3 regions of the Massilia sp. LjRoot122 genome follow, and region 1 is predicted to be linked to each of the others. Evidence: predicted binding sites of a transcription regulator. Region 1 holds the regulator's gene; each other region holds the start of a gene.
What was found. Region 1 encodes LexA, which represses DNA repair genes until DNA is damaged. Its sites were predicted from a motif close to ACTGTATNNNNATACAGT; they were not measured.

Region 1 (3,253 bases):
CGCATGGAACGCACCAGCGCCAACGCGCTGGCGCTGGCGCAGATGCTGGAAGCAGATGAGCGTGTAGCCGCAGTCCATTATCCGGGCCTGGCCTCGCACCCGCAGCACGGCATCACGAAAGAGCTGTTCCGCGCGGGTGGTTCTCTGTTGAGCTTCGAGCTGCGCGAGGACATCGACTGCTTCGACTACCTGAACCGCCTCAAGCTCGGCATCCCGGCCAGCAACCTGGGCGACACCCGCACCCTGGTGATTCCGGTGGCGCACACGATCTTCTTCGAGATGGGAGCGGAGCGGCGCGCCAGCATGGGCATCGCCGAGTCCCTGATCCGGGTGTCGGTGGGCATCGAAGACACCGACGACCTGCTGGCGGACTTCCGCCAGGCGCTCGAGGCATAATTAAAACGGCAGCCACAGGCTGCCGTTTTGTTTCAGCGGTTGAGCAGGCCCGCCTGTTGCCGCTATCATGAAGCTTCTTTCCTCATTCCACATCTGCCCATGAAGACCAAGCTGTTCCTTGCATCCCTGCTGCTGTGCGGCGCCGCCTTCGCCGGCGAGCTGGAAGACGCCAATGCCCTGTTCGCGAAGAAGGATTACGCCGGTGCGCTGAAGATCTATACCAAGCTGGCGAATGCCGGCAATCCCGAGGCGCAGCAGGCGCTCGGCCAGATGTACTGGTACGGCGAAGCGGGGCAGGTGGACGAGCCGAAGGCCGAGGCGCTGTTCAAGAAGGCCGCCGCCAAGGGCAACAAGGTCGCGATCGCCTCGCTGGAACTGATGGACCAGCGCCTCAAGCGCCGCAAGGAAATCGACTACTGGATCAAGGGCTATGACGGCGAAGACCTGAAGTCGGGCGAATACCGCTGCGTGACGCCGCGGATTCCGGCGATGTCGAAGGTCAACGCGGACATCGACCGCATCGGTGCGGCCGTGCAGGCGTGGCAGGATTGCTACAACAAGTACGTCACCAAGCTGAATGCCGCGATGCCGCTGACCCAGCGCATTCCGGCGGACATCGCCAAGCTGATGAACAAGGAAGAGACCGAGAAGTCGACGGCCTACCTGAAGCAGCTGCAGGAAAACCTGAGCGAGGAGGCGAAGGTCAGTTCGAAGCTGGTGCTGGCGGACTTTGCAGCATGGCGCTCGGCGACCGAGGCCTATGTGGAAGAGCACAACAAGATGGTGAAGTCCGCCAAGAAGGATTCGCACTGGGCGGACAAGAAGATCCAGTAAGACGCGCTTGAGCGCTTTGGCGGCTTGCCGCCAGAGCGTTCATGGGAAGCCTCAGTGCCAGCTGCGCATCAGGCCGACGGCCAGGCCTTCCAGCGCGAACTCGTCTTCCGGAGTTACCTGGATGACCTTGAAGTCCGGGTTTTCCGGCAGCAGTTCGACCAGGTTGCCGGTCTTGCGGTAGCGCTTGACGGTCACTTCCTCGCCCAGGCGGGCCACGACGATCTGGCCGTTCTTGGCGCTGTCGATCTTCTTGACTGCCAGGAAGTCGCCATCGCAGATGCCGGCGTCGCGCATCGACCAGCCTTTGACCTTCAGCAGGAAGTCGGGGCGCGCCGAGAACATGGCGGCGTCGACGGAGTAGGTGGCTTCGACGTGTTCCTGGGCCAGGATCGGCGAACCGGCGGCCACGCGGCCGACCAGCGGCAGCGACATCATCAGGGCCGCAGGGACCATCGGCACCTGCTCGACCGAGGCGCCGATCAGGCGGATGCCGCGCGAGGTGCCCGGCGAAATCTCGATCGCGCCCTTGCGCGCCAGCGCCTGCAGGTGTTCCTCGGCCGCATTGGCCGACTTGAATCCCAGCTCGGCCGCGATTTCGGCGCGGGTCGGCGGGAAGCCGGTGTTTTCGATCGCTTCCTTGATCAGGTTCAGGATCTGTTCTTGCCTTGCAGTGAGCTTGAGCATGGGTGTTTTACGGCAATGGTTGTAAGAGCAGACTGTATTTTTGTACAGTATTCTCGGATGCGCAAGGGAAAACACGGGAAATGTGTAAAAAAATTGTGCAATGCGGTCCAGTTCCCATCCGCCGACTTTTCAGGCTATAATGTCCGGCTTTCCCTTCCCACACTCGTCTTGACGCCGAGGTGGGCATTTGTTTAACGTCCTCAAGGAGTGTTGCATGCGTCATTATGAAATCGTTTTTATCGTCCACCCGGACCAGAGCGAGCAAGTCCCGGCGATGATCGAGCGTTACAAGACCACGGTGACCAGCCGCGGCGGTAACATCCATCGCGTGGAAGACTGGGGCCGTCGCCAGATGGCTTACCAGATCCAGAAGCTGCCGAAAGCCCACTACATCTGCCTGAACATCGAGTGCGACAACGAGACCCTGGTCGAGCTGGAAACCGCATTCAAGTTCAACGATGCCGTCCTGCGTCACCTGACCGTCAAGATGAAGAAGGCCGAAACCGCACCGTCGCCGATGATGAAGTCGGTCCAGCGCGAAGACGCAGCCAAGAGCCACCGCGCAGAAGCAGCAGCTCCTGCCGCTGCCCCGGCCGCAGCTGCCTAAGTTTTTTCTCGGGAATTCGTAGAGCGCAGTGAACCAGTTCCAGCTCATCGCGACCATCGCGGAGCGTGACGTACTGCGTTATACCCCGGCCGGCGTCCCTATCGTGGGCGCGATCCTGATGCACGATTCGCAACAGGTAGAGGCCGGAGTGGCAAGGCAGGTCGCGTTTGAAATCCCTGCGCTCGGCGCGGGCGAGATTTCAGGCAGGCTGCAAAGCGCCGAACTCGGTGCCGCCTACCGCTTCGAAGGATTCCTGGCCAGGAAAAACCGCAACAGCAAAGCCTTGGTGTTTCACATCATTGATTTCAGTGCTGCATAACGCAGCGCAATTTAGATTAGATACAGGAGCCTCGAAATGGCATTCGGTAAAAAGTTCGACAAAAACAAAGCTAAAGAAAAACTCAAGCGCAAACAGCAGAACCCGCTGTTCAAGCGCAAGAAGTTCTGCCGCTTCACCGCAGCAAACGTGGAACAGGTCGATTACAAAGACGTCGACACCCTGAAGGACTTCGTCCAGGAAAACGGCAAGATCATGCCGGCACGTCTGACCGGCACCAAGGCGCACTACCAGCGCCAGGTCGACACCGCCATCAAGCGCGCACGTTACCTCGCGCTGCTGCCGTACACCGACCTGCACAACGCCTAATTCGCGTCGTACAGTTCAGAACATCCTGGAGAAAAGAACATGCAAGTTATCCTTTTGGAAAAAGTTGTTAACGTCGGCAACCTGGG
Region 2 (3,253 bases), 720 kb from region 1:
CCGCGGCGAGGCCGATCGACCAGGGCAGCGGGATCGGGTTCCTGGCCAGTGCGGCGGACAGCTTGAAACCGGTGGCGGCGATCAGGCCGGCGGATACTGCCGCCATGCCGCGCAGCGCGCCTGCCATGGCGGGATGGCCGGCAAAGCGTGCGTGGAAGGCGGCCAGCAGCAGGACCAGGGCCAGCGGCAGCACCAGCAGGCCGGCCATCGCGGTCAGCGCCCCGACCGGTCCGAACCAGCGCGCACCGAGCATGATCGACAGGTTGACCACGTTCGGCCCCGGCATGATCTGCGCCACCGCCCAGTCCTCGATGAACTCCTCGTGGGTCAGCCAGCGCTTGCGCTCGACGACTTCGCGCTGCACGACCGCCAGCACGCCGCCGAAGCCCTGCAGGGCCAGGACGGTGAAGGAGACGAACAGGTCGAGCAGCGAGGTGGGACGGGGGCGGTCTGGGGCGGGAGCGGAAGGCGGAGAACTCATCCGGGGATTATCGCCGCCCGGGCTCCGTCCTGTCCACGCCCGCCCGGGCGTTCAGCCGCCGCCGATGCCCCGCATGACCTTGCCGCTGCCGCCGCAGTTGGGGCAGGGCTTGCCGTCGACCTTGCCGGTGCCGGCGCAGTCTTCGCAGACGTCTTCGCCGGCGCCGGGCGTGCCGGGTTGGGCTTCATCGCCGGGATTCAGGTCGGGGTCGGGTTGCATGCTCATGGCGTCCTCGCGAAGTTGGTGTGCGCGGCCATTGTAGGCGGCGTGGGGGCGGGATGGCGCAGCGCTGGACCCGTGCACGCGAAGGGCACAAACGCCGGGTGCGCTTCGATTCGACTCTGATATTGACATTGCTTGCGTTTCGCCCATACTCCGGTGCAGCCGACCACCCTTTATCCGAAAGGCCAGGCGCATGATGAATCCTCTCCGCAACTCCCAAGGCAATCCAGATGCCGCCGTTATTGATGCACGGCACGACCAGCGCCAGCGCGACATCGTGGACGACGGCCTCGCCCTGATGCGCGTCGCGGGCACCCTGTCCGCACTCGAATACCTCAAATCCCATGGCGTCGACGCGCGGGTCATCGCGCGCGTGCTGCTGGAGCCCGGCAGGCGGCGCGGCAGTGCAGGACTGGCAGCCGCCTGAGCCCCGGGATTATGCACAAAAATTTCCATAGAATAATTTTGTGCTGCAGCGTGCCGACTGTGCGACAAGTGCAGCTAAGCCCTTGATTTCTGGGCCTATCGGCCCTGCCTTCCCAATAGGCAAATTGTTGAAAGCCGCACGGATGGCCGCATCCGGCGTGTCAAGCCCCCGCTTTTCCACATAGTTATTCACAGAGTTTGTGGATATCCGGAAAACTTTTTAAGTATTAACTACTTAGCACGCTTTTCGCATGTATTCCATAACCTGATGCCCGGCAATTGGTAGCTTTCAAGCGTGTGCGGACTTGACTGTTGAACTGTTTCGACTTGCGCAAGATAACTGGATAAATGTACAGTACGGCATTTCCACCTGATCCACGCCATGTCAGCCACCCTCGACCAGCCCGCTACCGACGATCCCTTCGCCGGCCTGAATACCGAACAGCGTGCCGCGGTCGAGCATGACATCGGCGCTGCCAGCGTGCGGCCGTTGCTGGTCGTGGCCGGTGCGGGCTCGGGCAAGACCAATACCCTGGCGCACCGGGTCGCCCGCCTGATCGGGGCCGGCGCCGATCCGCAGCGCATCCTGCTGCTGACCTTTTCGCGCCGCGCGGCCGGGGAAATGAGCCAGCGCGCCAGCGGCGTGCTGCAGCGCCTGCTGGGAAGATCCGGGTCGCAGGGAACGGTGACCCTGCCCTGGGCCGGCACCTTCCACGCGATCGGCGCCCGCCTGCTGCGCGAATACGCGGGCCGCATCGGCCTGGACGAATCCTTCACCATCCACGACCGCGGCGATTCCGAAGACCTGATGGGACTGGTGCGTCACGAGATCGGCCTGTCGAACACGGAGAAGCGCTTTCCCTTGAAGGGCACCTGCCTGTCGATCTATTCGCGGGTGGTGAACAGCCGCGCAGCGCTCGAGGAAGTGCTGCAATCTACCTTTCCCTGGTGCAGCGAGTGGGAAGGGCAGCTGAAGACCCTGTTCGGCGCCTACGTCGACGCCAAGCAGGAGCAGAACGTGCTCGACTATGATGACCTGCTGCTGTTCTGGGCCGAGATGGCGGCCGACCCGGAGCTGGGGCCGGAGATCGGCGCCCGCTTCGACCACGTGCTGGTCGACGAATACCAGGACACCAACCGCCTGCAGGCGGCCATCATCACCGGCATGAAACCGGGCGGCGAGGGCGTGATGGTGGTGGGCGACGACGCCCAGTCGATCTACGCCTTCCGCGGCGCGACGGTGCGCAACATCCTCGACTTCCCGAAGCAGTTCTCGCAGCCTGCCGCGCTCATCACGCTGGAGCGCAACTACCGCTCGACCCAGCCCATCCTCGACGCGTCGAACGCGATGATTGCCGGCGCGCGCGAGCGTCATGCGAAGACGCTGTGGACCGATAAGGCGTCCAGCCTCAAGCCGCAACTGGTCCTGATCCCGGATGAGGCCGAACAGGCGCGCTGGGTCTGCAATCGCATCCTCGAACACCGCGAAGCGGGTATCACGCTGAAGTCGCAGGCGGTGCTGTTCCGCGCGGCCAGCCACAGCGCCGCGCTGGAACTGGAGCTGATGCGCCGGAATATTCCCTTCGTGAAGTTCGGCGGCCTCAAGTTCCTCGAGGCCGCCCATATCAAGGACGTGCTGGCGGTGCTGCGCTTCGCCCAGAACCCGAACGGGCGCATGGCGGGCTTCCGCGTGGCCCAGCTGATCCCGGGCATCGGTCCGGCCACCGCCACCCGCCTGCTCGACGCGGTGGGCGAGGCGACCGACCCGGCGGCCGCGGTGGAAGCCTTCGCGGCGCCGGCCAAGAGCAGCGCCGACTGGGCCGCCTTCAGTGCGCTGTACCGGCGCCTGCGCACGCCCGGACTGCGCTGGCCGGCCGACATCGAGCTGGTCAAGCAATGGTATCTGCCGCACCTGGAGCGCATGTACGACGACGCCACGGTGCGGGTGGCCGACGTCGAACAGTTGACCGCACTGGCGGGCGGCCACGCGACGCGCGAAAGCTTCCTGGCCGAGATCACGCTCGACCCGCCGGAAGCGACCAGCGACCGCGCCGGCCAGCCGCTGCTGGACGAGGACTACCTGATCCTGTCGACCATCCATTCGAGCAAGGGACAGGAGTGGAA
Region 3 (3,253 bases), 180 kb from region 1:
TCAAGCCCTACGGCAATCTGAAGGGCATCCCGGCGCCGGAACTCATCAAGCTGGTGCTGCCCCAGTTCCAGAGGGCGTTCAAGGATTTCGTCGTGGTCCAGGTCCCTACCGAAGTACGGGTGTCAGGGATACAATCGGCCTACGCCCGGATCAGCTACACCATGGAACTTCCCGATGGCCGCAGCTTTCCCACCGCGTCCGAACTCTGGATTGTGCCCCACGGAGATTATTTCTTCATGATTGGCGCGGGAACGAGGCAGGACGAGAAAACGGGGACACGGGCGGAAATACAAAGCATCCTGGACACCATCAGGATTACACAATAAGCGCCAGGACATACGCGCATGCCAAACGGAGGGAATACGATGGGAATGATGAAAACGATGGCGGCAGCTTGCTGCGGATTGCTGCTTGCCTCTTCGCTGCCGGCGGCCGCCCAGGCCCCGGCCCCTGCGGCCGCTGGCTATGACGCCGCACTCGCGACATCGCTCGGCGCCGACGAGCGCGGCATGCGCAGCTACGTGCTGGTCATCCTGAAGACCGGCCCGAAGAAAGTCGAGGACAAGGCCGAGCGCGCGAAAATCTTCGAGGGGCACTTCGCCAACATGGGCCGCCTCGCCGCCGAGAAGAAGCTGGCCCTGGCCGGCCCGCTGGACGGCAAGGAAGGCCGCCGCGGTATCTTCGTGATGGCCACGCCGGACATCGACGAGGCCAAGCGCCTCGTCGATACCGACCCGGTTATCATCAGCGGGCTGATGGAAGCCGAGTACCACAAGTTCTTCGCCTCGGCCGGGCTGATGATGGTGAACGAAGTGCACAACAAGATCCAGAAGAAGTAAGTCCGTCACACCGGACGGGGCAAGGTCTTAAAACAGGTCCATCTGCCCCGCCGCCTTCCCGCCTCCTTTGGCGGACGAGGGCGCCGAAGCCGGCACCACCAGCGGCTTGCGGAACTGCGAGCCATCGAGCCTGCCGAAGCGCCCGCGAATGTTGCCCATCCCGAGCCGGTCGACCGCCTTGGTAAAACGCTGGCGTATCAGGTCGGCCCACACGCCCTCCCCCTGCATGCGCTTGCCGAACTCGCTGTCGTAATCCTTGCCGCCGCGCAGGTCACGGATGCGATTCATCACCCGCTGCGCCCGATCGGGGAAATGGGCTTGCAGCCATTCCTGGAACAGCGGATTGACTTCCCAGGGCAGGCGCAGCACGGTGTAGTGCGCGCCGATGGCGCCGGCATCGTGCGCCGCTTCGAGGATGCGCTCGATCTCCGGCTCGGTGACGAAAGGAATGATGGGCGCCACGCTCACGCTCACCGGGATGCCGGCCTCGGTCAGGGTACGGATCGTGCGCAGGCGGCGTGCCGGCGCCGCCGCGCGCGGTTCCAGGGTGCGTGAAATGGCCGGGTCGAGCGTGGTCAGCGTGATGGCCGCGCAGGCCTGGCGCTGCTCGGCCATGGGCGCGATCAGGTCGATGTCGCGTTCGATCAGCGAGGACTTGGTGATCAGCCCGACCGGATGCCGGCATTCGCGCAGCACTTCCAGCACCTGGCGCGTCAGGCCCAGTTCGCGCTCACAGGGTTGATAGGCGTCGGTGTTGACGCCGATGGCGATGTGCTCGGGCACGTAACCGGGCTTGGCTAGTTCGCGCCGCAGCAATTCGGCCGCGTTGACCTTGGCGAATAAACGGCTTTCGAAATCGAGCCCCGGCGACAGGCCGAGGTAGCTGTGGGTCGGCCGCGCGAAACAATAGATGCAGCCGTGCTCGCAGCCCCGGTAGGGATTCAGCGAGACATTGAAGGGGATGTCCGGCGAAGTGTTGCGGGTCAGGATGCTCTTGGCGACTTCGTCGGTGACCACGGTCTTGATGTTGACGGCGTCCTCTTCGTCACGCTCCCAGCCGTCGTCGAATTCTTCGCGGCCATTGACTTCATACCGGCCCTGCACGTTCGAGACCGCCCCCCGCCCCTTGTGCGACGCGAGCGGACGCGGGCCGAGCATGGGCTGCTCGTCCACGGGCTGGCGCTGGATGGGTTTGCGATCGGGCACGTCGGCTCCATACTGTATGTTTATACAGTATTGTACGCCACTGCCCGGAAGGCTTCAAGTAGCCCCGTTAGGGTGATCAGGGTATGAGGTCATCACTAGGTGAATAAAATTTTCATTGGATGAATTAATACGTTACTTGCTCTAATGAAAACTTCACTCGTACACTGTACGCTCGCCAACGTCCGCAATCGGCTAGGAGCGGAAGTTGAGCGAGTCAACCCCTAATGGAGCATCATGCCAAAGCACGTGAACATTTTTCTGGTCGCCGGCGCGCTGCTTAGCGCAAGCGCAGCAGTCCTTCATCTTTGCATTATTGTTGGCGGTCCGGACTGGTATCGTTTCTTCGGCGCGGGTGAACGCTTTGCTGTGGCGGCCGCAAACGGTCACTCTTATCCGGCCTTCGTCACGGCCGGTATCGCAGCCATACTAAGTGTGTGGTCCATCTACGCTTTGGCAGGGGCAGGTGCTATTCAGCGATTGCCGCTACTCAGAACAGTGCTGGTTGGTATCACTACCATCTACATGGTCCGCGGGATCGCGTTCGCACCTGCGGTGATAGCTGCAGGTGGGCCAATTACGCCATTCGTGCTCTGGAGTTCGGTCATTTGTCTCGGGCTCGGCATTGTCCATTTAGTGGGAATGATCCAGAATTGGCGCGCACTTCGACCGAGGTAAGGGCGTTATAGCTTCGTCCGCTTCGAGTCGTAAGCAGACGCTAGAGAAGGACCGCAATCGGACAAAAGAATCGTCACAACTGATTGACTGAGAAACACCGATGGAACTGTCTAAACCGATCGACCTTCTATTTACACGTGACTCAGTGATTCGTGTTCTTAGCTATGGTGCTAATCCAAAGGCTAGCCCGTACAGCCACAAGCAGATCGCTGAGTGGTGTGATCGTTTTTGATGTCAGTACCTGGATATCGACGCTGAACCAGCAATAGAAGAGTTGCTACCTGTGTTAACCGATGTCGAAACGCAATGGGACCTCTACCTCGTGAACACATATTCGATTGACGAGTTATGTTCGAAATCGTTTGATGACGTGACGATGCCCGTGCAATGGTTTCACGACTGGCTGAAGGAAATCGAAAAGTAAAGCACTGAAGGTCTGCTCCGGGTCGGAAGCGGACACTACAACTCGGGCCATTTGATAGTTTTATTCGGTCACGGCGTGATCGCCGGCGCAAAGATTTTTCGGGTCTGGT

Region 2: ACSQ25_RS09985 (ATP-dependent helicase) is a predicted target of LexA. The motif match lies at 1,469-1,486, and genes of this name have one in related genera.
Region 3: ACSQ25_RS07585 (PA0069 family radical SAM protein) is a predicted target of LexA. The motif match lies at 2,057-2,074, and genes of this name have one in related genera.

The regions. Positions count from the first base shown of each region.
Region 1 is NZ_CAXUPB020000001.1:1,542,936-1,546,188, forward strand. It holds gene ACSQ25_RS06715 (cystathionine gamma-synthase family protein) at 1-396, shown strand, start outside; gene ACSQ25_RS06720 (tetratricopeptide repeat protein) at 496-1,230, shown strand; gene lexA (transcriptional repressor LexA) at 1,282-1,914, opposite strand; gene rpsF (30S ribosomal protein S6) at 2,129-2,521, shown strand; gene priB (primosomal replication protein N) at 2,550-2,840, shown strand; gene rpsR (30S ribosomal protein S18) at 2,877-3,167, shown strand; gene rplI (50S ribosomal protein L9) at 3,207-3,253, shown strand, end outside.
Region 2 is NZ_CAXUPB020000001.1:2,259,176-2,262,428, forward strand. It holds gene ACSQ25_RS09970 (chromate transporter) at 1-481, opposite strand, end outside; gene ACSQ25_RS09975 (hypothetical protein) at 533-706, opposite strand; gene ACSQ25_RS09980 (hypothetical protein) at 897-1,130, shown strand; gene ACSQ25_RS09985 (ATP-dependent helicase) at 1,512-3,253, shown strand, end outside.
Region 3 is NZ_CAXUPB020000001.1:1,727,583-1,730,835, reverse strand. It holds gene ACSQ25_RS07595 (hypothetical protein) at 1-326, shown strand, start outside; gene ACSQ25_RS07590 (YciI family protein) at 366-839, shown strand; gene ACSQ25_RS07585 (PA0069 family radical SAM protein) at 867-1,997, opposite strand; gene ACSQ25_RS07580 (hypothetical protein) at 2,280-2,720, shown strand.